One region of the Mesorhizobium sp. WSM4849 genome, then DNA from elsewhere that is predicted to be linked to it. Evidence: riboswitches for the same ligand, from Rfam matches in the RefSeq annotation. Region 1 holds a riboswitch; each other region holds the start of a gene.
What was found. Region 1 has a riboswitch for cobalamin ahead of metE (5-methyltetrahydropteroyltriglutamate--homocysteine S-methyltransferase). Riboswitches for the same ligand answer to the same signal wherever they lie in the genome.
Positions count from the first base shown of each region.

Region 1 (4,535 bases):
CGCCACATGCGACGCATTCCCTCGAAACCGATGCTCTTGATGGGCGATTTCGCCGCCGATATCTCGATGATGCCGGTGCTCAGGCGAGACCGCCAGCTTTGGCCCCTCGTGTCTGTTGACCGCTGGCGTTATGAGAGGCTGAAGCTCACGGACAAGCCGCCTTCCTCCATCTCGTGGTCGAAGTCATCCGTCCTTCCAGAAGTGCTACCAAATCCTGCCCCGCCGCTGAGCCGTCGAGCGGACCTTCGGCTGGACGACAAGGGTGGAGCCTCGCACGCGTCTACCGGTGCGCGACTTTTCGATCCCGTCCTTTCTGCTTTGAATTCAATCCGCGAAGCCCGCTGTTCACATGTTTGCCGGTCACAGTGGCCCAGCGGCCTGCGCCTGCACTTTCTCCCGCAGCGCGCGTGCTGCAGCGACCATGTTGATGAGGGCAGGGCGGACCTCCTCCCATTTCCTTGTTTTGAGGCCACAGTCCGGATTCACCCACAATTGGCCGTCGGACAGTCGCTCGCAGGCAAGTTGGGCGAGATGCAATATCTCGCCGATCTCCGGGACACGTGGTGAGTGAATGTCGTAGACGCCAGGACCGATTTCGTTCGGATATTTGGACTTGGTGAAGGCGTCTAGCAGTTCCATTTTGGAGCGCGACGTCTCGATCGAAATGACGTCCGCGTCCAGTTCAGCGATCGAGTCGATGATCTCATTGAACTCCGAATAGCACATGTGGGTGTGAATTTGGGTCGCGTCCTCTACACCCGTTGAAGCGAGACGGAAGCATTCGACTGCCCAGCCGAGATAATGTTTCCAATCGGACTTCCGCAGGGGCAAGCCTTCGCGAAACGCGGCCTCATCGATCTGGATCACCCTTGCGCCAGCTCTTTCAAGGTCGGCCACTTCATCGCGAATGGCGAGTGCGATCTGGCGGCAGGCCTCGGCGCGGGGTACGTCGTCGCGAACAAAAGACCAGTTAAGAATCGTCACTGGGCCTGTGAGCATGCCCTTCACCGGCTTTTTCGTCAGCGACTGGGCAAATTGCCACCAGAGAACCGTCATCGGATTGGGCCGCGATACGTCGCCGAAGATGATTGGAGGGCGCACCAGCCGGGAGCCGTAACTTTGCACCCAGCCATGCTGGGTGAAGGCGAGGCCGGACAGCTGCTCGCCGAAATGCTGCACCATGTCGTTTCGTTCGAACTCGCCATGTACCAGCACGTCCAGCCCGATCTCCTCCTGCCAGCGGACCGCCGCCTCGGTCTCCTTCTTCAGGAAGGCCTGGTAATCGACATAGCTCAGCCGGCCCTTCGCATGAGCGGAGCGCGCCCTGCGCACATCGGGCGTCTGCGGGAAGGACCCGATCGTCGTCGTCGGGAACGGCGGCAGGCCGAGCGTGTCAGCCTGGACTCTGGAGCGCTTGGCAAATGCGCGCTTTCGTTGCTTCATGGCGCCGTCAATGCTGATAACCCGCCCATGGACGAGCGGATCATGGACCTTTCCAGACATTGCGCGCGCCGCGGCCGCCTCGGCAGAAGCTTTCAGTGCGCCTGCTACGGCCTCCCTGCCTTCGGATAAGGCTCGGGCCAGCACAAGCAGCTCTTCACTCTTCTGGGCGGCGAATGCCAGCCACGAACCGACGTCCACATCGAGCGCGGTCTCCATCCGCAGGTCCATCGGCACATGAAGCATCGAGCAGGAAGGCGCAATCTCGACGCGATCCAGCGGCCAGCCGGCAACGATCGGCTTGATGCGGTCGAGAATGGCAGCCAGGTTCGCGCGCCAGACGTTGCGGCCGTCGATCAAGCCAAGTGAGAGCACCAGATCCTTCGGTGCGAGCCGACCAACCGTCTCCAACTGCTCGGGAGCGCGCACGAGGTCGAGATGTAGGCCCGCCAGGCGCAGCGAAAGCGCGGTCTCCAGATTGTCTCCCAGCGGCCCGAAATAGGTCGCCAGCATAATTTTCAACTTGGGCGCGGCTTTCGACAGCTGGCCGTATGTGAATTCGAAGGCAGCTCGTTCGTTCGGGTTAAGGTCGAGCACAAGCGCCGGCTCATCAATCTGCACCCAGTCGGCCCCCGAGAGCTCCAGCCTCCGCAGGAGTTGCTCGTAGACGGGCAGCAGGCGCGGTAGGAGCGCTATGGGATTGAAGCCCTGGTCGGGAGACTTTGCCAGCTTGAGGAAGGTCACCGGTCCAAGGATGACCGGGCGTGTATGGATGCCGAGCTCTTTTGCCTCCAGAAAGTGATCGACTGGTTTCGTCGACGAGAGGGCGAATGTCTGATCGTCGCCCAGCTCCGGCACGATGTAGTGGTAGTTCGTGTCGAACCATTTGGTCATTTCCATCGCGGTTACGCGCTGCCCTGCATGCCCGTGACTGGCGCGTCCGCAACCCGCGGCATCGCCTTGCGTCCCGCGCGCCATCGCGAAATAGATGTCGAGTGGGACCTCCCCGCCCGTCCAGCCGTAACGAGCTGGCACGGCGCCGACCATTGCTGCGGTGTCGAGCACATGGTCATACAGTGAGAAATCGTTCGACGGGATTTTCGACACGCCGCGGTCGTGCTGCTCGCTCCAGCTGGCGGCACGGAGTGCCTTCGCCGTCGACAGAAGGTTGGCAGCAGAAGATTTTCCGGACCAGTAGCTTTCGAGCGCGAATTTCAGTTCTCGCCGGCGACCGATACGCGGCACGCCAAGCGTTGCTATGGGAACTTGCTGGGAGACAATCATTCCATACCCCGATGGTTGGGGCGGGGACAAGGAAGGCGCTAGCAGGCCGGCATGAACGCCGAGCTGCCGCGGCCACCAGACACCCCGCCCGTGGACGTTGTTCACCGTGGCAGGTCTCCTGGCTCGCGGGTCACAGCCTCTGCCCGTCTTCCCGGGGCAGTTCGCCCCAGTGACATTGGTGGGTTGGCTCGCCGCTTACAGTTGCGGGGGCAGCGCCGGATTGCACCGGCTTCCCTCTTAGCTCCGCTACGGCAACGCCTTGCGGAGAACCACGACACGCAGACAATCGCAGCAGCCCGCTTTGTTGTCAATGCGGTATAAAGAAATGTTTATATGTTTATGTGAACCGTTCACCTGCGGCGTGTTTCCAAAGTAGCAGGTCGCGGTAGAGCTGAGCCATTTGCGCCACTCGCCGGTCTGCGCAGGCTGTGCTTGGCCGCTCGGGCAATCTGCCAGTCTACGATCCCGGCTCAAAACGACTTTCGTCAAAAAGGGCGTGTTGGCCATCATGATCGGCCGGCAGTACTGGCCCGAAGTGCGACAACGTCCCTAAGCCTCAACAATCAGAAATTCGGAGAAAAACCGCCGTCCTTCACGCAGGCACGCGACAGTCGATTTACCCGCGCCTGTCTGGACAGCCTGCACAACGGCAAGGTGGGCAGCACCTCGCGGAAATGCTGCCCTACAACAGCCCCGCCTGCTTGGCCTCGCGGCGCAAATTCTGCCGCGGCCTGGGGCCGATCTGCTGGATCACCAATCCGGCCGCCAGTGAGCCAAGGTCGCCGCAGGTCTGCAGGTCGCGGCCCTGCGTGTAGCCATGCAGGAAGCCGGCGGCATAGAGATCGCCGGCACCCGTGGTGTCGACCAGTTCCTTGATGGCGGTCGCCTTGATCACCACCGTTTCGCCGCCGCGCACGATCACCGAACCTTTTTCAGAGCGGGTCACGGCGGCGACCCTGCAATCCTTGCGGATCTGCGCCAGCGCCTCGTCGAACGACGATGTCTGGTAGAGCGACTTGATCTCGTGGTTGTTGGCAAAGACGATGTCGACCATGCCCGAACGCATCAGGTCGAGGAATTCGTCGCGGTAGCGGTCGACGCAGAACGAATCCGACAATGTCATGGAGACTTCGCGGCCTGCCGCGTGCGCCAGCTTCGCCGTCTGCCGGATCGCTTCCTTGGCGCGCGGCGGGTCCCACAGATAGCCTTCGAAATAGGTGACCGCCGCACCCGAAGCCTTGTCTGCTTCGACGTCCTCCGGCCCGAGCTCGATGCAGGCGCCGAGATAGGTGTTCATCGAGCGCTCGCCATCGGGCGTGACGAAGATCATCGAGCGCGCCGTCGGCGGCTCGCCGTTGAGCGGCTTGGTGTCGAAAGCAACGCCCTGCGCATGGATGTCATGGGCATAGATTTCGCCGAGCGGGTCGTTCGAGACCTTGCCGAAGAAGGCGGCGCGACCGCCGAAGGAGGCGACGCCCGCCGCCGTGTTGCCGGCGCTGCCGCCGGAGGCTTCGATCGCCGGGCCCATGCGGCTGTAGAGCAGTTCGGCGCGCTGTGTGTCGATGAGGTTCATCGCACCCTTGATGATGCCGTTGGTCTCGAGGAATGCCTCGTCGCACTGGGCAATGATGTCGACAATGGCATTGCCGATGCAAAGCACGTCATATTTCGACATCAGTGTCTCCGCCAAAAACCCGAGCCGGCTTCTCGCCACGCCGGGGCCGGCGTGTTTTTGGCGAGTGTGGAATGGATCGCCCTATGCCGACGCATCCAATACCGGCGCATCACGCAGCTGCCGGTCCTGCCTCACG
Region 1 is NZ_JBVVPW010000025.1:25,821-30,355, forward strand. Features, by position in the region: gene metE (5-methyltetrahydropteroyltriglutamate--homocysteine S-methyltransferase) at 361-2,700, opposite strand; cobalamin riboswitch at 2,816-3,013, opposite strand; gene AC0L3L_RS25215 (adenosine kinase) at 3,407-4,399, opposite strand; gene metK (methionine adenosyltransferase) at 4,509-4,535, opposite strand, start outside.

Region 2 (4,535 bases), on a different contig from region 1:
GCAGCACCAAATTTCGTGTCTATTGAAAGCGCCGAAGAATAAAACCTCGAACCAGAGTCAGTTTCCGCAAATCGCTGGTCAAGCGCTTTGAACATCAAACCCAGCCAAGGCTCAGGGTTGCCATAAATAATCTGAGCTCCATCCATTGTGATTTACCGCTCGATCGTGCCGGTGCGGCGGATCTTCTTTTGCAGCAGAAGGATGCCGTAGAGCAGCGCTTCCGCGCTCGGCGGACAGCCGGGCACGTAGATGTCGACCGGCACGACGCGGTCGCAGCCGCGCACCACCGAATAGGAATAGTGGTAATAGCCGCCGCCATTGGCGCAGGAGCCCATCGAGATGACGTAGCGCGGTTCCGGCATCTGGTCGTAGACCTTGCGCAGCGCCGGCGCCATCTTGTTGGTCAGCGTGCCGGCGACGATCATGATGTCGGACTGGCGCGGAGACGCGCGCGGCGCGACGCCGAACCTCTCCGAGTCGTAGCGCGGCATCGAGGTGTGGATCATCTCGACCGCGCAGCAGGCAAGACCGAAGGTCATGAACATCAGCGAGCCGCTGCGCGCCCAGGTGATCAGCGCCTCGGTCGAGGTGACGAGAAAGCCCTTGTCGGCAAGCTCGTCGTTGATCTCGAGGAAGAAGGGATCATTCGCCCCGACCGGCTTTCCGGTGCTGGGGTCGAGAATGCCTTTTGGCTTCGGCGCGACGAGCGTGCCGGAATTGTCGCTCAATCCCATTCCAGCGCTCCTTTTTTCCATTCATAGGCAAAGCCGATGGTCAGCACCGCCAAAAACACCATCATCGACCAGAAACCGAGCATGCCGATCTGGCTGAAAGACACTGCCCACGGAAACAGGAAGGCCACCTCCAGATCGAAGATGATGAACAGGATCGACACCAGATAGAAGCGGATGTCGAACTTCATGCGGGCGTCGTCGAACGAGTTGAAGCCGCACTCATAGGCGGAAAGCTTTTCCGGATCGGGGTTGCGGTAGGCCACCAGGAAGGGTGCGGCAAGCAGCGCCAGGCCGACGACCAGCGCCACGCCGATGAACAGGACGATGGGCAGGTACGAACTCAACAATGCGTTCATGCTGCAGCTTTCCGTTGGCGGCCAATCCACTCTGATTACAGCACCGGACCCACTTGCGGAAGCGTGACAGTTTAATCACTGAACCGTTTTAGGGGGCTCTATGCTGCAACGCGGCGAGGGTTAGCGCAGGGCTTTCGGCGAAGCAAGTCAAACCTTGTTCAAAACCCGGTGCTGGGCAGCATATCCGGATAAACTGGTCCGATCCGCTCCTGTTTGATTTCCTTCATTTTTTACTCCAGTTTTCTCTCCTGACATAGATGCCGACAAAACCCTGCTAGCATGACGCGGAATCATTCGCCCCAACCTTGGTCGAACGCCAACAGAGTGCCGTCTGCATGAAGGAAAAGGTCTCGCTCGCCATGGCCCGGCGCATCGCGCTTGCCGCACAGGGGTTTGCCGATCCTCGCCCTAACAGCACGCCCGATCGCCGCCATCTGGCCCGTGTGCTTGGCCGGACCGGCCTGCTGCAGATCGATTCCGTCAGCGCGGTGGTGCGTGCCCACTATATGCCGCTTTATTCGCGGCTTGGCCCCTACCCGCTTGCCCTGCTCGACAACGCCGCCGTGACGCGCAAGCGCTCGGTCTTCGAATATTGGGCGCATGAGGCCTCCTTTCTGCCGGTCGAAACCTATCCGCTGATGCGCTGGCGCATGGAGCGGGCCGAACGTGGCGAGGAAATGTATAACGGACTGGCCAAGTGGGGCCGCGAACGCGCCGCCTACATTGAAGACATTTATCGCGAGGTCGTCGAACGAGGGCCGGTCGCCGCATCCGCCCTCGAAGGCCAGAAGGGAAACGGCGGCTGGTGGGGTTGGAGCGATGCCAAGCACGCTTTCGAATGGCTGTTCTGGGCCGGCCGTATCACCACGGCGTCGCGTCGTGGCTTCGAGCGGCTCTATGATCTGCCGGAGCGCGTGCTGCCGCCGGCAGTACTTGCTTTGCCGGTGCCCTCCCCGGAGGATGCGCACCGCGAATTGCTGCGCATCTCCGCCCGCGCCCACGGCGTCGCGACAGCGGGCGACCTGCGCGACTATTTCCGCCTCTCTCCCGCCGACATCAAGGGCCGCATCGAGGAACTGGTCGAGGCAGGCGACCTTTTGCCGGTTCGCGTCGAAGGCTGGGACAAGCCTGCCTATCTTCATAAGGACGCCCGTTTTCCGCGCAAGATCGAGGCGCGCGCCTTGCTTGCTCCCTTCGATCCGGTCGTCTTCGAACGAGCGCGCACGGAAAGACTGTTCAACTTCCGCTATCGCATCGAGATCTACACCCCCGCCGAAAAGCGCCAATACGGCTATTACGTGCTGCCGTTCCTGCTCGGCGAAAGGATCGTGGCGCGCGTCGACCTCAAGGCCGACCGCCCCGCCGGCGTGCTGCGCGTCCATGCCGCCTATGCCGAGCCCGGCGCCCCGCCGCAAACCGCCGCCGAGCTTTTCGACGAGTTGAAGCTGATGCAGGGTTGGCTCGGCCTGGAACGCATCGAGGTGACGCCGGCCGGTGATCTGGGTTCGGCTCTCGCCGACATTACCGCGTCGTAGACGTGCGTTGACACGACTGCCTCCACAAGCCTAAATCCGGTTCAGACGGTCTCCTCTCGGCAAAGGGAGGAGCCAAGAGGGAATGCGGTGCGAAATCTCGATTTCAAATCCGCGGCTGTCCCCGCAACTGTAGGCGACGAGCCAAGGCCGATAACCACTGGGACGGTCCCGGGAAGGCGGCACCAAGGCGATGACCCGCGAGCCAGGAGACCTGCCGTCTAGGACATAAGAATCCGATCGCCTGGCGGGTTTTCCGGGCAAGGAGCCTGATTTGGAACGCGACAGCAGTTTTTCGGCTGAGACAGCGGGCGTATTGTCCGGCGATGATGATGCTCTGGCCGACGTCACCGTGATCGTCTGCGCCTCCTGCCGTGACGAGACCGGCTCCGACGGCCATCCTCGCGCCGGCGAATTGTTGGCCGAAGACACGCGCCGCGCTGTATCAGGCGAAAATATCCGTATCCGCACCGTCGAATGCCTTGGCAACTGCAAGCGCCGCCTCAGCGCCGCGATCCTGCGCGACGGCTGCTGGAGCTATGTCTTTGGCGACCTGACCGTGACAAGCGGCGCCGATCTGGTCGCCGGTGCAAAGCTCTTCGCCACCTCGACGGACGGCCTCATTCCATGGCGCGGCCGCCCCGATTGCCTGAAACGCGGCCTCGTCGCCCGCATTCCTCCCCTCGACCTTGTGAAGGATCAGATATGACCACTTCCGTCTCCCGCGTGCCCTGCACCGTCGTCACCGGCTTCCTCGGCGCCGGCAAGACGACGCTGATCCGCCACCTGCTCGAAAACGCCGGCGGCAAGCGGCTGGCCATCATCGTCAACGAGTTCGGCGATATCGGCATCGACGGCGAGATTCTGAAGGGATGCGGCATCGACACCTGCCCTGAGGAAAACATCGTCGAGTTGGCCAATGGCTGCATCTGCTGCACCGTTGCCGACGACTTCGTCCCGGCGCTCGACCAGATCCTGTCGCTGTCGCCGAGGGTCGACCATATCCTGATCGAAACCTCTGGGCTGGCTCTGCCCAAGCCGCTGGTCCAGGCCTTCCAGTGGCCGACGGTCAAGAGCCGGGTGACGGTCGACGGCGTCATTGCAGTCGTCGACGGACCGGCGCTGGCTGAAGGCCGCGTCGCCAACGACATGGACGCCCTGCAGGCGCAGCGCGCGCAGGACGAGACACTCGACCATGACGATCCGGTCGAGGAAGTGTTCGAGGACCAGCTCGCCTGCGCCGACCTGATCATATTGTCGAAGAGCGACCTGATGGACGCCGCCGGCTCGGCCCGGGCCAATGCGATCATCGGCGAGCACGCCGCGCGCGCCGTCACGATCGTGCCGACCTCGCAGGGTAAGGTCGATCCGTCCGTGCTGCTCGGCCTTGGCCTCGCCGTCGAGGACGACATCGAGAATCGCAAGACTCACCACGACGACGAACTCGATCACGAGCATGACGACTTCGACTCGTTCGTCATCGACATTCCGTCGATCGCCAATCCCGATGAGCTGGCGTTGCGCGTCACCACGGCGGCGGAGGAAGAAAACGTGCTGCGCGTCAAGGGTTTCGTCGACGTCGGCGGCAAGCCGATGCGGCTCCTGCTGCAGGCCGTCGGCCCACGCGTCAATCACTATTACGACCGCGCCTGGACCACTGAGGACGATCGCCGTTCGCGCCTCGTCGTCATCGGCCTGAAAGGGCTGAACCGCCCGGCCATCGAGCGTATTCTCGCGGGCTGACCTCAGGCACGAGCCGCGATGCACATCCTCACCACAACATCCGCCTCGCTCGACGATCTCGCCGAGCCTGTTGATCTCAGGCAGACGCCTGCGGATGTCGTGGCGCTGTCTTTCACCGACAGCGATCTGGCCGGGCTGGCGGTGGCGTGGAAAGCAGACGCGGATCGCCT
Region 2 is NZ_JBVVPW010000003.1:280,305-284,839, reverse strand. Features, by position in the region: gene AC0L3L_RS04815 (hypothetical protein) at 1-146, opposite strand, end outside; gene AC0L3L_RS04810 (NuoB/complex I 20 kDa subunit family protein) at 153-734, opposite strand; gene AC0L3L_RS04805 (NADH-quinone oxidoreductase subunit A) at 725-1,090, opposite strand; gene AC0L3L_RS04800 (winged helix-turn-helix domain-containing protein) at 1,426-2,625, shown strand; cobalamin riboswitch at 2,655-2,858, shown strand; gene AC0L3L_RS04795 (DUF1636 family protein) at 2,897-3,331, shown strand; gene cobW (cobalamin biosynthesis protein CobW) at 3,328-4,365, shown strand; gene AC0L3L_RS04785 (cobaltochelatase subunit CobN) at 4,384-4,535, shown strand, end outside.
Region 2: it holds a riboswitch for cobalamin, as region 1 does, so the genes downstream of both, AC0L3L_RS04795 (DUF1636 family protein) here and metE (5-methyltetrahydropteroyltriglutamate--homocysteine S-methyltransferase) in region 1, are expected to answer to the same signal.

Region 3 (4,535 bases), on a different contig from region 1:
CACAAGGCTGATCGACGGATCGGCCATCAGCTCGAGCGCCTTGGCCCAGGCAGCCTCGGCGGCGGCGATGTCGCGCTTCAGATCCTGCGTCTCCCAGGTGAAACCCTCGCCCATCGTGTGCCAGACGACCCGATCGCCGAAAGCGGCAAAGGCATCCTTCTCGCCGGTATGCCATTTGCCCTTGATGAACTGGACGACGCCGACGCGCTTGCCGTAGCCGAGCATCCTCAGCGCCAACCCGAAAGCAGCGGTGGTCTTGCCTTTGCCGGGCCCGGTGTTGACGATCAGCAGCGCCTTCTCGACCGTCTTTCCGGCGACCTCGGCGTCCTGCACCGCCTTGCGCTTGGCCATCTTGGCGCGGTGACGTTCCTCGTCCCTGTCGTTAATCGGCTTGTCTTCGATGTGTTTGTTATCAGCCATGTCATTTCACCTCGAGCGGCAATCCCGCCACCATCAGCAGCACGGTGCCGGCGACTGCCGCGACCTGCTGGTTGAGCCGGCCGGCGGCATCGCGAAACCGGCGAGCCAGCGCATTGTCGGGCACGATGCCCTGGCCAACCTCGTTGGAAACCACGAACCATGGCCCGCGCGGCCGCGACAGCACATCGGCCAGCCCTCGGCATTCGGCCTCAATGTCGCGTTCGGCCAGCATATGGTTGGTCAGCCACAGCGTCAGGCAATCGACGAGGACAGGCCGGCCGTCAGGCAACGCCTCAATCGCGCCGACGAGATCGAGTGGCGCGTCGATGGTCGTCCAACCCTCGCCGCGCCGCGACCGATGCAGCGCGATACGCTCGCGCATCTCGTCGTCATAGGCTTGCGCCGTAGCGATATAGGCCCACGGCGCCGGACAGGCCGTCACCAGTCTTTCGGCATGCGCGCTCTTGCCGGAGCGCGCACCGCCGATGACCAGGGTCAGCTTGCCGCCGGGAGCAGCGCGATCAGGCAAAGCTGTCGCGCAGGCCGGTCGTGCTGCCGGTCAAGCGGCCGCGCACCACGCCGACGACGGCGCCGAGCACCAGCCAGAACACCAGATTGGTCAGTGTCACCGCCACCACGAACTGGTGGTGCAGGGCTTCCGGGATCGGCGATTCAAAACTGTCGGGCTGCGGCGCGCCGACGATATGCGGCGCCACGATCCACGCCACGGCAAGCAGCGCCAGCGGCAGGGATTTGCGAAAGGCGAGCAGCCCAAGACCGGCCGCTGTCGCTACCACAGTTGCCGTCCACCAGATCTGGCGCTGGGCGAGATCGGCAGCCGGCATAGCCGGCAGTTCGGGAGGCAGGCCAAGGTTCGGAGCCAGCGTGAACACAGCAAAGCCGGCAAGGCCCCAGAACAGGCCCTGACGCCAATTGCCGATGCCGCCGGCGAACTCCGAAGCGGCGACCAGGATCAGCGCAAAGCCGATGCCGGTGACGACGTTGGCAACGACGTTGAAGGCGAAGCGCTCGAAACCGTCGGCCGGCGCCCAGCCTTCGTCTTCCGCAGCCGGAGCGGCCGGTTCGGCGCTACTCATGGCATTGGCGTCCGTGGCGTTCGCGGCCGGCGCCGCGGCGTGGTCATGCGTGTGGCCACCGCCGGCCTGCTCGTAGACTTCCGCCTTGAGAATGAGCGGCACGGTGGCGTAGGCCTGCATGCAGGCGAGAACGACGCCAGCCACAAGCCCTGCGATCGCCGCGATGAACACGACGTTGCGAAACAGTGTCATGATGTCGGCCCCTCGTCAGTGGCAGGGAAACGCCATCGAATGGCGATAGTCGTGGGCGGCATTGTGGACCGCATCGATATGCGAGAAGCCGACAAAGCCCATGACGAAAATGCCGAGAAATGCAGCAAGCGCCAGCTGCACGAAGCGCGACTGCGAGGAGACGGAAGCGACGAGCGAGACGGAAGCGGTATTCATGTCTTGTCCTTTCGCCCTCCACCCGAGGGCATAGAAATCAGTTCTCCTGTCGCCGGCAGGTCTCCTGGCTCGCGGATCAGCGCCCTTCCCCACCTTCCCGAAGAAGCTCTTCCCGAAAGAAACTCTTCAGTGGCATATGGAGAGGACTACCGCACACAGTTGCGGGGGCAGCCACGGCATTGGGCAAAGAATCGCCCTTACCGCATTCCCTCTTGGTTCCAAACGGAACCGACGACGGGTGCGACTATAGGCAGAATCGCCGTGCCCGGCAAACCAAATTCCGCCAGCTACCAGCGCGAATGCGCCGTCTCTGGAACCAGCCGGCCGGCGCCACGAGGCCGGAGTGCTGATGCCCGAGGAATATGGCCCGCATCGCTTCTAATGGGTGCGTCAGCGGCATACGGCGCTTTCACCGACGCCCTGAGCATCAACGGGATTTGGCCCTGTCTTCTTTTGTCTGGGGCAACCATGATAGTCGTCTTGCAGTGCTGAATCAGATTGCGAGACCATGAGCATTTCTACGCCGACCGTTCAGGACCGATCCAAGCGCATCATCGCCATCGACGTCGCCCGCGGCGTCGCTTTGCTTGCCATGGCGAGTTACCATTTCACCTGGGATCTCGAATTCTTTGGCTACACCGATCCCGGCCTGACCGCCTTCGGCTGGTGGAAATTCTACGCGCGCTGCATCGCTTCGACCTTTCTGTTCCTGGTCGGCGTCAGCCTGTTCCTCGCCCATGGCAAACTGATCCGCTGGGACGGCTTCTGGAAACGCTTCGCCATGGTCGCCGGGGCGGCGCTCGCCATATCGGCTGCCACGAGGCTTGCCACGCCGGACAGTTTCATCTTTTTCGGTATCCTGCATGAGATCGCGCTCGCCAGCCTGCTCGGCCTGGCGTTCCTGCGGCTGCCGGCGCTGCTGACGCTGGTTATGGCAGCTTTCGTCATAACCGCGCCGCTCTACCTCAGGTCCGAGACCTTTGACCATCCGGCCCTGTGGTGGGTCGGCCTGTCGGCAACCAACCCGCGCTCCAACGATTATGTCCCGCTGTTGCCATGGTTCGGCGCTGTGCTTGCGGGCATCGCGACGGCAAAACTCGCCTCCGCCTCCGGCCTGCTGACGCGGTTGGCAGGCCTGACGCCCGGCAGCTGGACAAATCCGCTGGTCTTTATCGGCCGGCACAGCCTCGCCTTCTATCTGATCCACCAGCCGGTGCTGATCGGCTCGATCTGGCTTTTTTCGCAAGTCATGCCGGCACCGGTCGAGACCAGGCAGGTCACCTTCCTGAAAGAATGCCAGACTTCGTGCGAGCAATCGCGCGACACGGAGTTCTGCTCCAGCTATTGTGTGTGCATGCTCGATACACTCGAGGGCGAGGCCACGCTTGATCAGCTCTACCGCAACGACCAGGCTGCGGAATGGAAGGCACATCTCGACGAGCTCGCCGGCGCCTGCACTGCCAAAGCCGACAGCACTTTGATGGAGGGAGGAGCACAATGACCGACCATCAACAGAAACCTGGGCAACAGAAACCGGGGCAGCCGAAACCGGGGTTTATACCGTGGCCGCCGCTGATCTATGTCGCGGCCATCGCCGTCAGCATCGCGCTTGGCTTGCTCTATCCGCTGCCATGGATCGGCGGCCTTCTGGGCGACATCCTGTTCGCGGCCGGCTGGGTGGCATTGTTCGGCGTCGTCGCACTCTGGTTCACGGCAATCCGCACCATGATCCGGGCAAAGACGACGCTCCACCCAAACGCCGTGCCGGATCACCTGGTCACATCTGGCCCCTTCGCCGTCAGCCGCAACCCGATATATCTGGCCAACACGCTGCTGATGATCGGCGTCGCCCTTATCTCGGGGATCGTATGGTTCCTGCCGCTGGCGATCATCGCCGCCTTCGCAACGCAGAAGATGGCGATCGAGGGCGAGGAAAGAGTTCTGACGGCGAAATTCGGCAAGAAATACCGGGATTACGCTAAAAAGGTGCGGCGCTGGATTTGAGGCGTGCGGCAAGGTCTTTTTAAGAATTCGCTCTGGCAGAAAACCACACTAGCTGGCCGCCAGAGTAGAATTGTCAAAAAAGGCCGCTCACGTGTTGACGCCGAGCTCCACCAATCGCTCGACGCAGGATTCCTCGGCCTGATCGAGTTCCGCCAGCGTCTCTTCGAGGTCGCGGCGCTTCTGGCGCAGATCCTCGCGCTTTTCCTCGATGCGTTTGATCATCAGGTTGAGCTGACCGACCTCCCCGGGCGGCTCCTTGTACATCTGGATGATTTCGCGGATTTCGTTGATCGAAAAGCCGAGCCTCTTGCCGCGCATGATCTGGCGGATGAGATGCCGGTCCGACGGGCGAAACAGCCGCGTGCGGCCGCGCCGCACCGGCTGCACCAGCCCTTCGTCCTCGTAGAAGCGCAGCGTCCGCGTCGAAACATCGAATTCGCGGGTCAGTTCGGTTATCGAATAATATTCCCGCATCGTCACTCCAAAAGCCCGGATAGCGGCGCGATCGCCCATTATGCGGCGATGCCCTTCATTCACAAAAGGGCTCGTCCCGCACCGGAATCGACCGGTAGCTCTCCATCGAAACCTCGCACGCAACTTACGTAAAAGTCAATTGAAGGGCCTTAT
Region 3 is NZ_JBVVPW010000003.1:320,984-325,518, reverse strand. Features, by position in the region: gene cobO (cob(I)yrinic acid a,c-diamide adenosyltransferase) at 1-420, opposite strand, end outside; gene cobU (bifunctional adenosylcobinamide kinase/adenosylcobinamide-phosphate guanylyltransferase) at 422-919, opposite strand; gene AC0L3L_RS05010 (CbtA family protein) at 942-1,709, opposite strand; gene AC0L3L_RS05005 (CbtB domain-containing protein) at 1,725-1,904, opposite strand; cobalamin riboswitch at 1,942-2,152, opposite strand; gene AC0L3L_RS05000 (acetyltransferase domain-containing protein) at 2,413-3,405, shown strand; gene AC0L3L_RS04995 (methyltransferase family protein) at 3,402-3,908, shown strand; gene AC0L3L_RS04990 (MerR family transcriptional regulator) at 3,996-4,382, opposite strand; gene mgtE (magnesium transporter) at 4,532-4,535, opposite strand, start outside.
Region 3: it holds a riboswitch for cobalamin, as region 1 does, so the genes downstream of both, AC0L3L_RS05005 (CbtB domain-containing protein) here and metE (5-methyltetrahydropteroyltriglutamate--homocysteine S-methyltransferase) in region 1, are expected to answer to the same signal.